One region of the Rothia sp. P5766 genome, then DNA from elsewhere that is predicted to be linked to it. Evidence: riboswitches for the same ligand, from Rfam matches in the RefSeq annotation. Region 1 holds a riboswitch; each other region holds the start of a gene.
The links. A riboswitch is a leader RNA that binds a small molecule or an ion and turns the genes downstream of it on or off. The one in region 1 is predicted to bind thiamine pyrophosphate.
Positions count from the first base shown of each region.

Region 2: another riboswitch for thiamine pyrophosphate. It lies ahead of ACN08V_RS08755 (bifunctional hydroxymethylpyrimidine kinase/phosphomethylpyrimidine kinase); the one in region 1 lies ahead of thiO (glycine oxidase ThiO).
Region 3: another riboswitch for thiamine pyrophosphate. It lies ahead of ACN08V_RS02050 (ECF transporter S component); the one in region 1 lies ahead of thiO (glycine oxidase ThiO).

Region 1 is NZ_JBLXXS010000004.1:148,272-152,464, reverse strand. It holds gene ACN08V_RS03475 (HIT family protein) at 26-583, shown strand; gene ACN08V_RS03470 (hypothetical protein) at 621-1,610, opposite strand; gene thiE (thiamine phosphate synthase) at 1,658-2,356, opposite strand; TPP riboswitch at 2,416-2,530, shown strand; gene thiO (glycine oxidase ThiO) at 2,523-3,767, shown strand; gene thiS (sulfur carrier protein ThiS) at 3,819-4,040, shown strand; gene ACN08V_RS03450 (thiazole synthase) at 4,045-4,193, shown strand, end outside.
Region 2 is NZ_JBLXXS010000015.1:34,646-38,838, forward strand. It holds gene uvrA (excinuclease ABC subunit UvrA) at 1-363, opposite strand, end outside; gene ACN08V_RS08745 (hypothetical protein) at 495-644, opposite strand; gene ACN08V_RS08750 (MBL fold metallo-hydrolase) at 687-1,379, shown strand; TPP riboswitch at 1,471-1,571, shown strand; gene ACN08V_RS08755 (bifunctional hydroxymethylpyrimidine kinase/phosphomethylpyrimidine kinase) at 1,560-3,125, shown strand; gene ACN08V_RS08760 (formate--tetrahydrofolate ligase) at 3,213-4,193, opposite strand, start outside.
Region 3 is NZ_JBLXXS010000003.1:2,479-6,671, forward strand. It holds gene ACN08V_RS02035 (MFS transporter) at 1-916, opposite strand, end outside; gene ACN08V_RS02040 (DUF4235 domain-containing protein) at 1,040-1,309, opposite strand; gene ACN08V_RS02045 (thiol-disulfide oxidoreductase DCC family protein) at 1,576-1,944, shown strand; TPP riboswitch at 2,294-2,396, shown strand; gene ACN08V_RS02050 (ECF transporter S component) at 2,452-3,078, shown strand; gene ACN08V_RS02055 (ABC transporter ATP-binding protein) at 3,083-4,193, shown strand, end outside.

The DNA of each region.
Region 1 (4,193 bases):
CGAGATGGGCAGTAGACTAGAGAAGGTGACGACTACGCCCGATTACACCACCGATTCTTTTGAGCTACCCGGCGTACCCGACGCTTTCCAGCGCCTGTGGACGCCCCACCGCCGTGCCTACGTCAAAGGCGGTCAGAAGGACTACACCGAACAGACCTGCCCCTTTTGTGAAGCACCGGGCCGCAGCGATGATCAGTCACTGATCGTACACAGGGGTCAGCACGCTTTCGTCATTCTTAACCTCTACCCCTATAACCCCGGGCATCTGCTGGTGTGCCCCTACCGTCACATTCCTAACTACGATAACGCCACACCCCAGGAAACCGCTGAAATTGCGGCGCTGACCCAGCAGGCTATGGGCCTATTGCGGTCGGTCAGTAATGCCGCTGGCTTCAACATTGGTATGAACCAGGGTAAGGTCGGCGGGGCCGGTGTTGCCGATCATCTGCACCAGCACCTTGTTCCCCGCTGGAGCGGTGACACTAATTTTCTGCCGATTGTTGCCGGCACTAAAACTGTTACCCAAACCCTGGATGAGATTCGTACCTTGCTGGCCGATCACTGGGCTCAATCAAGGCACTAAATGCACTGTACTGTGCGACAAAAATCGTGCTAAAAGTCTAGAAGAGGCGCGGTTCACTACTTTCCTGGTGAATGAGCCCGCCCACGCTGGTACAGGCTTTGTTTGAGAGCGTGGCGGTATTGACTAAGAAGGTTTCTTCCGGGTCGCCGGTGTGGGCTGTTAGGAATTTGCCGGTACCGCCGGTGACGTAGAAGCCGTGCTCACCCTCGGTCAGTGAGGGGTAAGCATACAGCGGTTCGGGGTTTTCTGCCCGTAAAGAGGCATAAGCCCGCCCCATAGCCAGTGAAGGCACCCAAGGCTCAGCCAGCGGCTGGAACCCTCTGATAGTGTCAGCGGCATCTTCAAGTGCCCAGGTGGCGGTCTCGACTGCCATATAGTGGGCTGACTTAATCTCTGCGGGGGTCAGCGGGTTCACCCAGGAACGGTACTTGGTGGAGGCGTGTTTAAACTGGCTCAGGTTAGCGTCCCGGGACACGAAATCTTCTAGCTGGCGCACAATGATGCCGGTCTGCGCGCGGGCAATAATCGTGGCTGTAGCGACCGCTTGATCGTCCAGACGGCGCGGATTGGAGTGGAGCGAAGCGGTACCGACCTTTGAGGTGGCATCGGGAAAGGTCGCAATATAGAGAAAATGCTCTAGGTTAACGTAATCTAACGCTGCCGGGGTCATCTGCGCCCCTAAATGCACCCGGTGGATGGGGGCAAACTCGTCGCGGGCCAGGCAAGTGGGGCACTGCTTACCTTTTGGCACCAGGGCGGAGCTGGGGCAGGGCAGGTGAGTAAAACCGGGTCCATCAGTCTTGGCTTGGGCATAACCGGTGCAGTAGGTTCCCGCAGATTCTTCCCCGGGCTGTAGAACCCGAACCCCTAGGAAGGCTCCCGGGGTGATAGGTAGGGTATGAACCTGCCCCGCTGGCTTACCGGCTTGGAGAGGTTCAACTGTCAGAACCGGGGCGCGCTCCCGCCAGGTGATATCTCGCCACACAAAATCGTGCCCCATAAGAACATCATCGAGAAGACCGTACACCGAAAAGCCCCTTTTCCCTTGCCTGCTTGCTGAGTTACCAGGTTATCTTATGCCCCGAGTAGTGGAGGCAGGCCCTGGCGGAGCTGGTGAGCGGCCTTGGAAACATCGGAATTCTGGGTGAGGGCGCGAACCACGACGATCCGGCTGGCTCCTGCCTGTACCACCTGGGGCAGGCTTTCCTGGTTGATAGAGCCAATAGCAAACCAGGGTTTGCGCGGTTGCTGGGTGGCGATGTAGCTGATGTAGTCTAGGCCAGCGGCCGGACGGCCGGGCTTGGTGGGAGTTTCCCAGACCGGGCCGCAGGCGAAGTAGTCAACCTCGGGGTGACTCAAAGCTGCTAGACCCTGGGCCGGTGTGTGCGTTGATAGGCCCAAGAGCACATCGGGGCCTAGCAAACTACGGGCCTGATTGGGTGTCAGATCGGTCTGGCCCATGTGGAAAATATCTGCCCCTACCAGTGCGGCAATATCGGCCCGGTCATTGACTGCAAAAAGTTTGCCCGCCCGGTGGGCAATCTCTTTTAGTAGCGCGAGTGCTTCAAGTTCTTCATTGACCGGCAGGGTCTTATCGCGCAGCTGGATAATATCCACGCCCCCGTCAAAAGCCTTGGTCAAAAATTCTGTGAGGTCCCCCTGCTCGGTTCGCGCATCAGTGCACAGATAGAGCTGAGCCGCGGCCAGTAATTCAAGGCCTTGAGCACGCGTATATGACGGCTCTGTGACGTTAACAAAATTCTTTTGGGGCATTTTTACCTCCCGAGTCACGTATCTATTTTTTTTCAGACACTGTTACTTCCTATACTAGGGGCAGAACATACGGGAGCGTGCGGCACCTGTGCCCAAAGCGCGCTGAGAGGGCGAAAGCCGACCGTCAACTTGATGCGGGTCATGCCGCCGGAAGGATCTGTTCACCATGTCCAGTACCCTGCTCAACTGCCAGAAGGAACCAAGGATAGGTTCTTCGGGGCAAGACCCTGAAGCGACACCACCCGAGCAGGCCGACATCGTCCTTATCGGTGGGGGAGTCATCGGGCTCAGTACAGCCTGGCATTTGCTCCAGGCCGGACGGCAACCCATTGTGTTAGACCCGCACCCGGGTAGCGGTGCCTCCTTTGCCGCCGCCGGAATGTTGGCCTCTATCTCAGAAGTGCAGTACCGCCAAGAGGCCCTGCTCCCGCTGATGCGTACCTCCGCCCAGCTCTACCCCGAATTTGTCGCAAGGTTAGAGGCCACTAGCGGCCAGAGCGTCGGGTGGAGGCCCACCGAAACCCTTGTGCTGGCCTTTGATCGGGCCGATGCCCAGCACCTGACTGAACTTGCCACCTACCAGCAAGAACTGGGGCTCACACCAGAGCCCATCGGAGCCCGAGCTGCTCGCCGCCATGAACCTGTCCTCAGCCCCTCGCTAGCCGGAGCCGTTTCCATAGCCCAAGACCACCAGATAGACCCACGCCGCCTGATGCGTGCCCTTGACCAAGAGCTTGCGGGAAGGGTTATTCGTGCAAGTGCGCAGGGCATCACCCTAGAAGACGGTACGGTTACCGGTGTGAGCTGGGTTGATGCCGATGGGAACCAAGGGAGCATGGCCAGCACCCAAGTGGTAGTTGCCAACGGGCTTGCCGCAACCCAACTGCACGGCCCGGACTCGCTAGAAAGTCTGCCGCTGAGGCCCGTCCACGGCGATATTCTGCGCCTAACGGTCCCGCCCCACCAACGGCCCTTCCTCACCCGGACCATCCGAGGGGTTGTCCGGGGCAACCCCGTCTACCTGGTTCCGCGCAAGGACAACACCCTGGTCCTAGGAGCCACCATGCGAGAAGACCAGCAAACCGGACTGAGCGCAGGGGGGATCTACCAGCTCCTGCGCGACGCCCACGAACTCGTGCCCGCCCTGAGCGAACTCGAAATACACGAGGCCACAGCGCGCGCCCGACCGGGAACCCCCGATGACATCCCCCTCATCGGCCAGCTCACCCACCGGGGCCAGCCAATCACCGGCGCTCTGCTAGCCACCGGCTTCTTCCGCCACGGAATCCTCCTGGCCCCCTGGGCCGCCCAGCTCATCACCCGCCAGCTCACCGGCCAGACCACAGAACAAGACCTGGCAGACCTAGCTACCTGCAACCCCTACAGGTTCGCTCAACCCGATACCCTCTAACCCTGACACTCTGCTAAACCCGCCCCTGCCCTCAAACCGAAAGGCACACCCATGAACATCCTGCTCAACGGCCAACCCACCACCCTCCCCGAAACAGCAACCGTGCTCACCGCCGTCGAACACCTCCACGGCAGCTCACTAGCCCAAGAAGACACCCGCCGAGGAATCGCCATAGCCCGCAACCAAACCGTCATACCCCGAAGCACCTGGCAAGACACACCGCTAGCCGAGGGCGACACACTCGAAGTCATCACCGCAGTCCAAGGAGGCTAGTACCATGACCGGCATCAAGGACCAGCTCATCATCGACGGAGTAAGACTCAACTCCCGGCTCATCATGGGAACAGGCGGAATCACCTCCCTGACCAACCTAGAAGAAGCCCTCACCGCATCGGGCACCGAACTCACCACCGTAGCCCTACGCCG
Region 2 (4,193 bases), on a different contig from region 1:
ACGCATGTAGTCGTAGATCTCAGTGATAGTACCCACCGTTGAGCGAGGGTTCTTAGAGGTAGATTTCTGGTCAATAGACACAGCTGGCGAAAGACCCTCAATAAAGTCAACATCCGGTTTATCCACCTGCCCCAGGAACATGCGGGCGTAAGAGGAGAGTGACTCAACGTAGCGACGCTGACCCTCAGCAAAGATGGTGTCAAAAGCCAGAGATGATTTACCCGAACCCGAGAGGCCGGTAAACACCACCATGGCATCGCGGGGAATATCTAGGTCAACGTTTTTAAGGTTGTTTTCACGGGCACCCTGCACGCGGATGTGCGTGAGGTCGCTGGCCATGGGGCGAGAGGCTAAGCCTGCCATACGATTACCTATCTTCAGGAAAGTCTTTTCGAAGATATATTCTAAACTATGCAGTAAAGTTTTGGGCAGACCGCGCCCAGGGTGCTTGGATGTTAGGCTACCGGCTGAAAGTGGTTAGCTAGCGTGACGGTCTAAAGGTTCTTGTCTGGAATCAGCTCATCTGCACGGTCAAAGACCGCCGTGATACCGGGGTAGCTGAGGTGCCCGGAATGAGCCGCAAAAGAGCCTATGCCTGATGACCCTCGGATCAGCTCCACCTTGCGCAATATTTCAAGCTCCACAACCACTTCACGAGCGAGGGGGCGGGCCCTAGAATCACTAGTATGACAGAAACCGGAACTCTCCATGCCTCTACCCCACTGATAACCATCCGTAGCATAGCTGTCTCTGAGATGAGCAACAAGGTCTACCTGCTCACCCATAAGCAAAGCGGGGCCCAGATTCTCATTGATGCCGCAGATGATTTTCCCGCTATCCAAAAGTTCACTGAGGCCGCACTCGCCACTGACTCCCCCGCCCAAGTCGGTCAGCCCGGCTCCGGAGTCCTTGCACTAATTACCACACATTCCCACTGGGACCATATCCGGGCTTTGCCTGATGCAGTTGCCGGGTGGTCACCCGCCACCTACTGCGGTTCGGCCGATGCCGATGCTATTGCGGAACAGGAAGGTACACGTATTGAGCATCTGCTCAACGGCGGGGAAAACCTCAATCTAGCAGGTATTGAGCTTGAAGTCATAAGCCTGCGCGGGCATACTCCCGGGTCGATTGCTCTTGCCTATCGGGACCCCAGCGAAGAGCACCCCGTCCTCCTATTCACCGGTGACTCCCTCTTCCCCGGTGGGGTAGGCAAGACCCGGGCTCCGGAAGATTTCGCCCAGCTCTTGGGCGATGTTTCAGCGCGTATCTTCTCCCAATATGACGATGCCACGGTCGTTCTGCCCGGCCACGGGGACACCACCACCCTGGGTGCTGAGCGGCCTCATCTGCCCGAATGGAAAGAAAGAGGCTGGTAAGCGCAGGGCTAGCTGAAATCTTAAAACAACTGAACACCAGAGCCCTAAATTTTTATTGTGTTCGGCTTCACCAGCTGTTAGCATAAAACCGATATTTGGTTTGGGGTGCCGCTGGCAGCAGAAGCGGCTGAGATTAGACCCACAGAACCTGCTCTAGTTAGAACTAGCGAAGGGAAACCCATGCGCCGTCCTCTGCCTGCGCCTCTTGCTCATAGCACTTCCGCTCTCGAAACGTCAGTACCCAACGTGCTCTCTATCGCGGGGACGGACCCCAGCGGAGGGGCCGGCGCGCAGGCTGACCTCAAATCAATTGCGGCAGCAGGCGGTTACGGCATGAACGCGGTCACGGCCCTTGTCGCCCAAAACACTCAGGGCGTCAGCGCTGTCGAGGTTCCGCCCGCTGACTTTCTGCGAGCGCAACTCGATGCCGTCAGCGAGGACGTTCGCATTGATGCAGTCAAAATTGGCATGCTAGGCTCTGCTGACATCATCGACACTGTAGCCGCATGGCTCGATAGCAACCCACAGCAGCTTGTTGTGCTTGACCCTGTCATGGTCGCAACCAGCGGGGACCGTCTGCTGGAAACCGAGGCGGAGGATGCCCTACGCCGATTCCTAAAGTACGCCACGGTTATCACCCCCAATATCCCAGAGCTAGCCATTCTGGCCGAAGACTCAGAGCCAGATACCTGGGACTCTGCCTGTGCTCTCGCCCAGGTAGTCGCCGAACGCTACCAGGTCGCAGTTATCGTTAAGAGTGGGCACCTACCGGGTGACCAAGCGGGCAACGCAGTGGTCACTACCCAAGGAACCACAGCCGTCTTCAGACAAAAGAAAATAGATACCTCCAATACCCACGGCACCGGGTGCAGCCTTTCTGCTGCGCTCGCTACACGACTGGCAACAGGAGCAAGCCTTGAAGCAGCCCTGGAATGGACTTCAACCTGGCTTCATGGAGCAATCTCAACCAGTCACCACCTCAGCGTGGGGCAAGGGCACGGACCGATCAACCACTTCTGGCGGCTCTGGGAACAATCACGGGTAGCGGATGCGACGCCGGTAAAACTCGGAGACTTCGAAGCGACCACTAGGCCGCCTCAGATATCAGCGGCGGGCCCGCAGACCAAACGGCTCTGGGAACTCACCGGCCAGATTTGGGACTCAATCTGTGAACTCCCCTTTATCCAGCAGCTTGCATCCGGCACGCTGGCCACTGCAGACTTCACCTTCTACCAGGACCAGGACGCACTCTATCTTTCGAGCTACTCCCGGGCACTTGCTACCCTAAGTGCTAAGGCTCCCTCATCTGCTGAACAGGTCTTCTGGGCGCGAGGGGCGGCGGAGTGCATTGAGGTCGAATCCAGTCTTCACGCTGACTGGCTGGGGCCAGACTATATCAGTGCAGGCCCCTCCCATATCACCAGGGCCTATACAGACTTCTTGACCTCATCCGCTTCTCTCAACGATTACGCAATCGGGGTGGCGGCGGTTCTTCCCTGCTACTGGCTCTACGCAGAAATAGGTGAAATTCTTGCTCAGGTCAATACTCCCGGTCACCCCTACTCGGCCTGGTTGAGCATGTACGGTTCACCAGAGTTCCGCCAGGCAACTGAGCAGGCTATTGCCTATGCAGAGCAGGTGCTCTCGCAGGCCCCGGGCCAGACCCTGGAAGCGGCTCAGAAGGCCTACCAGCAGGCCGCCCTCCACGAGTTGCGTTTCTTCGCTCAGGCCCAACTACGCAACTAGCTAACTAACAAAGCGCCCACGCCACCCGGACTGCCTTCACAGCCTGTTCCTGGTGGTGCGGGCGCTATTTACCGGTGATTACAGTCTTTAGAACAGGCCCACCATAGTGCCGTTCTCATCGAACCCAATGCGCTCAGCAGCGGGTGATTTAGCTAGCCCGGGCATGGTACGCATGGTGCCGCAGAGAGCGTACACGTAGCCAGCGCCTGCCGCCAGGCGTACTTCGCGCACGGGCAAAGTCCAGCCGGTCGGGGCGCCTTTGAGCGAGGGATCCGATGAAATGGAGAGGTGGGTTTTGGCGATCACCACGGGTAGGTTGCCGTAGCCCAGTTCCTCGTAGCGTGCCAGCTGCTTTGCAGCTGCTGGTGCCAGCTCAATGCCATCCGCACCGTAAACCTGAGTAGCCACCTTCTCAATCTTGGTGGCCAGGGGATCGGAGTCCTCGTAGGTGTAGGTCAATTCGCTCATGTCGTCGCAGGCCTCGGCCACAGCATCGGCAAGCTCTCTTGCGCCCTTCCCGCCCTCGGCCACACCACGGTGAATGGCAACGCGGGCACCGGCCTCCTCAGCGATCCGGCGAATAGTCTCGTGTTCAGACTCGAAATCTGTGGGGAAAGCATTGATAGCAACTACCGGTTGCACACCAAAGCCGCGGACAATCTCAAGGTGCTTAAGCAGGTTAGCCGCCCCGGCTTCAACATCGGCTGTGTTCTCCTCAAGCAGGCCTTCAGGCAGTGGCTTACCAGGTGTAATAGTGTAACGGCCCGAGTGCGATTTGAGCGAACGAACGGTCACTACTAGGACGGCGGCGTCGGGTTTGAGCCCCGATACACGGCACTTGACGTTGAAGAACCGTTCAGCCCCCATATCGGCACCAAAACCGGCCTCAGTAATCACATAGTCTGCGTGTTCGAGCCCCACATAGTCTGCAAGAACCGATGAATTGCCGGTGGCGATGTTGCCAAAAGGACCGGCATGAATCAGGGCCGGGGTTTTTTCAAGGGTCTGGAGCAGGTTGGGGTGGATAGCATCGGCAAGGAGAACTGCCATAGCGCCATCTGCTTTGAG
Region 3 (4,193 bases), on a different contig from region 1:
GCATAGCGCCAGCACCGGCGACAATGTTGCCGAAAATCGCGAAGATAATGACCTGGTTAGTGCTAAATCCGAAGGAGCCTGCTGCCAGGACACCACCGAAGGTAAAGATGCCGTTGAGGCCGTCACGGAAGACCGCTGAGGAGACCAGGAAGTAGAGGGTGGTGGGTGCTTCCTTGCGGAGCTTCTTGACCGTGGCAAAGAGCTCCTTGTAGGAGTCGAGAAGACTTGCCTTTTCCTGGGGTGCGCGTTCGGGTTTGGGCAGTGAACGGGCTTTGAGCATGAGCGGTAGGGAGAAGATAAATGCCCAGGCCGCTGAGAAGAGCGCTACGGCACGAATGTTGTAGGCCTGGTCTGTGGGGATGCCCAGCAGGCCGGGGGTGACGAAACCTAGGAGTACGATGCCCAGGGCAACAATGCCACCGATATAGCCTGCGGCCCATCCTGAGCCACTAATTTTGCCGATGGTTGCTTTAGTAGAAATTGCTGGCAGGATGGCGTTGTAGTTGACCACCGCAAACTCGTTGACCAGATTACCTAAGGAAAGTAAAGCAACGCCCAGTAAGAGATATTGGGGAGCGGGTGCGACGAAGAAGCAGAGGGCCATAATTGCCGCCAGGAGCATACTGTTGACGCCTAGCCACAGGGCTCGTCGGCCACTGGCGTCGGCTCGCTGGCCCGAAACCGGCGCCAAAAGAGCAATACAGAATCCAGCGATAGTTAGGCCGTAAGAGAGGACAGCGGAGCTGTGTTCCTTATCGCCAAAGCCGGTATTGCTGGTGAGGTAGACCGCGAAGACGAAGGTGGTCATAATCGCGTTGAAACTGGCGTTCCCAACGTCCCAGAGGGTCCAGGCGAAGACGGTGGAGCGGGGGGCTGGGGGCTTGGCTTCTAAGCTACCGGTGTGTGGTGAAGTCATGGGTCTATGATACTTGCCTCACCAGGTGCAACAGTGTTTTCTGTGGATGGTGGCGTAAAAAAGCCGGCCCTGCGGGCGCAGAGCCGGTTTAAGAAGGCGGATAAAAAGTTGAGCTGGTCAGCCTTAGACTTCTGCCTGCCCGCCGTTTTTGAGCTTTGACTTGGTCTCAATCTTGTGCTGGGCACGGGTGATGGACACCTTGATGAGGGTGCCTACCAGGCCGGTGATCAGTGACCAGAGGATGATGTCGCGCCAGCGTTCTTCCTCATTTGGGTTGTTTTCTGGCGGTTCGTTGCCGGTGATGCGAACCCAGCTAGCGGCTAGTACCTTGTTGGCCAGGGCGATACCGCCTAGAGAGGCGGCCGAGCCTGCAATTTTTGTGAGGGGGTTCATGAGGGATCCCTTCTGTTGGTGTGGCGGGCCGGATGGCCCCTTGCCCTAAGACTATCAGTACTTATTGTTAGGGTGTGAGTTGCCCGCTAGGGTTGGGGTATAGGGCAGGCAAAGTGAGCGCGGTCTGCTCATGATGACTGAAGAGCTCATCAGGGCTTAGGTAGGTGTTCGGGTAAGGGGGGATCCTCACGGTGCTCCTGGTGGGGCCATGCCCTGTATTTTATGGATGTATGGCCTAGGCTGATAAACAAGATGGAGGTTTTTAGATGAAAGAATTGTTTATCTTTGATGGAAATTGTGGTTTTTGTACAAAAACCGTTGATTATCTTATTAAACTAGACAGAAATAAGCTGGTGGATTTTATTCCTTACCAGGTGTTTGAAAAATCTAGCGAGCAAGAATATGCGTGTGATTTTAGTAAATCTATTGTTTACATAGAGAACCGTCAGTATTTTACTGGGGCAAGGGGTTTTATGAAGTTTTTAGATAGAATTACCGGCCTGTCGCTGTTCTCAAGAATCTATAATTTTCCCTTGCTGGGTTCCTGCATGGAGGCCGTTTATAGACTTGTCGCTAAGAATAGGAGGTACCTTCCAGGAACTACCCCTTGGTGTGATAGGCAAGATAATTGCTAGCCCTAGAGTATTTAAAGAGTAGTTTTTATAGACACGAGTCTGATTATAAAAATAGAAACTCCCAGTTTCGGTCTTATTTTTTCACAATGCCTGGAATGAATGGATAGTAACCAGTGTTGTGCTGGGGGCCTTTATTCAGCCGCTGTAGTGGAATGTGGAGGGCGCGGCAGTTCACCTTCCTTACCGTCGATGGGATCATGAGCCACCTCATGATTGCTGTAGCTTATGCACAAAGACACTAGGGAAGTCCCGCAGCCTGGATAACTGTTCATTTTTCGTGGGTATCCCGGCTTGCTCTATACTGGAAGGGTTCCATGCTTGGGACCCCGCTCTATGACCGGCGGGTAACCATAAACGACAGGGGAGCGCCAGACTGGCGCTGAGAGTGCACATGCAGACCCTCCAACCTGATCCGGTTAGTACCGGCGCTAGGGAGTCGAAGTAAATAGGCGTACCCAGGTGCGCCGGTGCATGCCCCCTTTGCTGTTCTCACCAAAGGAAGGCTTTATGTCCAAGAAATCCGCGCTCACCTGGCGCGTCAACGATATCGTCGTAGCATCGGTGCTGGCCGTAGCTTGCGCCCTGATCTTCTGGCTCTGGTCAAATTTTGGCTACTCCGCCATCACTACCACCCTAGCCCTGGCCCCTGAATACTCCCCCTTAGCCGGGGGTGTCTGGCTACTTGCGGGTCTGCTGGGGGCCCTGGTCATCCGCAAACCCGGTGCAGCCCTTTACACCGAGATTCTGGCGGCAGTCATCGAGGCCCTCTTGGGCACCCACTACAACTTCACTGTAGTAATCTCTGGCCTAGTTCAGGGCCTGGGTGCTGAGCTGATATTCCTGATCTTCTTCTACAAGGTCTGGAACCTCGCCACCGCCATGCTGGCCGGTTTAGCCTCAGGTGCCGCTATGGGGATCTCAGAAATCATCATCTACTATGCCGGTGAGATGGTGGGTCAAAAAGCAGTCATCTATGTTCTGTGCTCTATGATCTCGGGCCTGGTTCTGGCCGGTCTGGTCTCCTGGTTGCTGGTGCGCGGTCTGGTCTCAACCGGCGCGCTAGATTCCCTGGCAGCAGGGCGGGCCGCTCGCAGGCCTTCCCGCCGGGGCGGACCAGCCAGCTCAAAGGGCTAGGGCGTTGACCGCAGAAGATCATCAGCTTGCGTCCCCCGGCCCAGAGTCAAGAGGCCGGGGGGCCCACTTCCGGGCCCGGGAGTTCGGGTGGCACTACCCGGGGCGGCCCAAGCCCACTTTCTCTAACTTGACCTTCGAGATTGAACCCGGTCAGAAGGTGCTCCTGGTGGGCCCCTCCGGTGCTGGTAAAACCACCCTGCTCCAGGCCTTAGGTGGCCTGCTAGAAGACGAAGACGGCCAATCCCAGTTGGGGGAGCTGTCCGTTAACGGCCTGACTCCCGCCCAATCACGCGGGACCTGCGGGCTCATGCAACAGGACCCGGAAAGCTCCGTGGTCCTAGCCAGGGTTGGTGATGACGTCGCTTTTGGCCCCGAGAATCTGTCCGTCCCCCGCACCCAGATCTGGGAGCGGGTCAAAAGCGCCCTCAAGGCCGTGGGTTTAGGCCACCTAGACTACAGCCGGTCAACATCGGCCCTTTCCGGCGGGCAGAAGCAACGGCTGGGGTTAGCCGGCATCCTAGCGATGCACCCAGGCGCCCTGCTGCTCGATGAGCCAACCGCCAACCTGGACCCAGCAGGTGTCATAGAGGTTCGAGACGCTGTGGTGGCAGCCTGCCAAGAGACAGGCTCAACCCTTGTTGTTATCGAACACCGCCTGGATATCTGGGCTCGGCACATGGACCGGATCATAGTGCTCGGCGCCAAGGGCGGTATCAGCCACGATGGTCCACCTGAACGCGTGCTCAGCCAGGCAGGCCAGGAACTCATTGATGCTGGTGTCTGGGTGCCAGGCTACCAGCCGCACCCACCGGCACCCACAAAGGACAGCCCTGCGCTGGGTCCACTTGTGCTAGAAGCCCGTGACTTGACCCTTACTCGCGCCTACCCCAGCCGTCGCCAGCTCAAGCACCGCGCTCGCGCCCTGGCATCGGGTCAAAAACCTACCCTAGACCTACCTGTAGTTGCTGAGGGTATCAACCTTCAGCTCTACGCTGGCAGTCACTTAGCCCTGCTAGGCCCCAACGGTTGTGGCAAATCAACCCTGGCTTTGACCCTGACCGGCCTGCTCTACCCGGTGGCCGGGCAGGTCATTGCCCACCCCCACCTGACCGGTG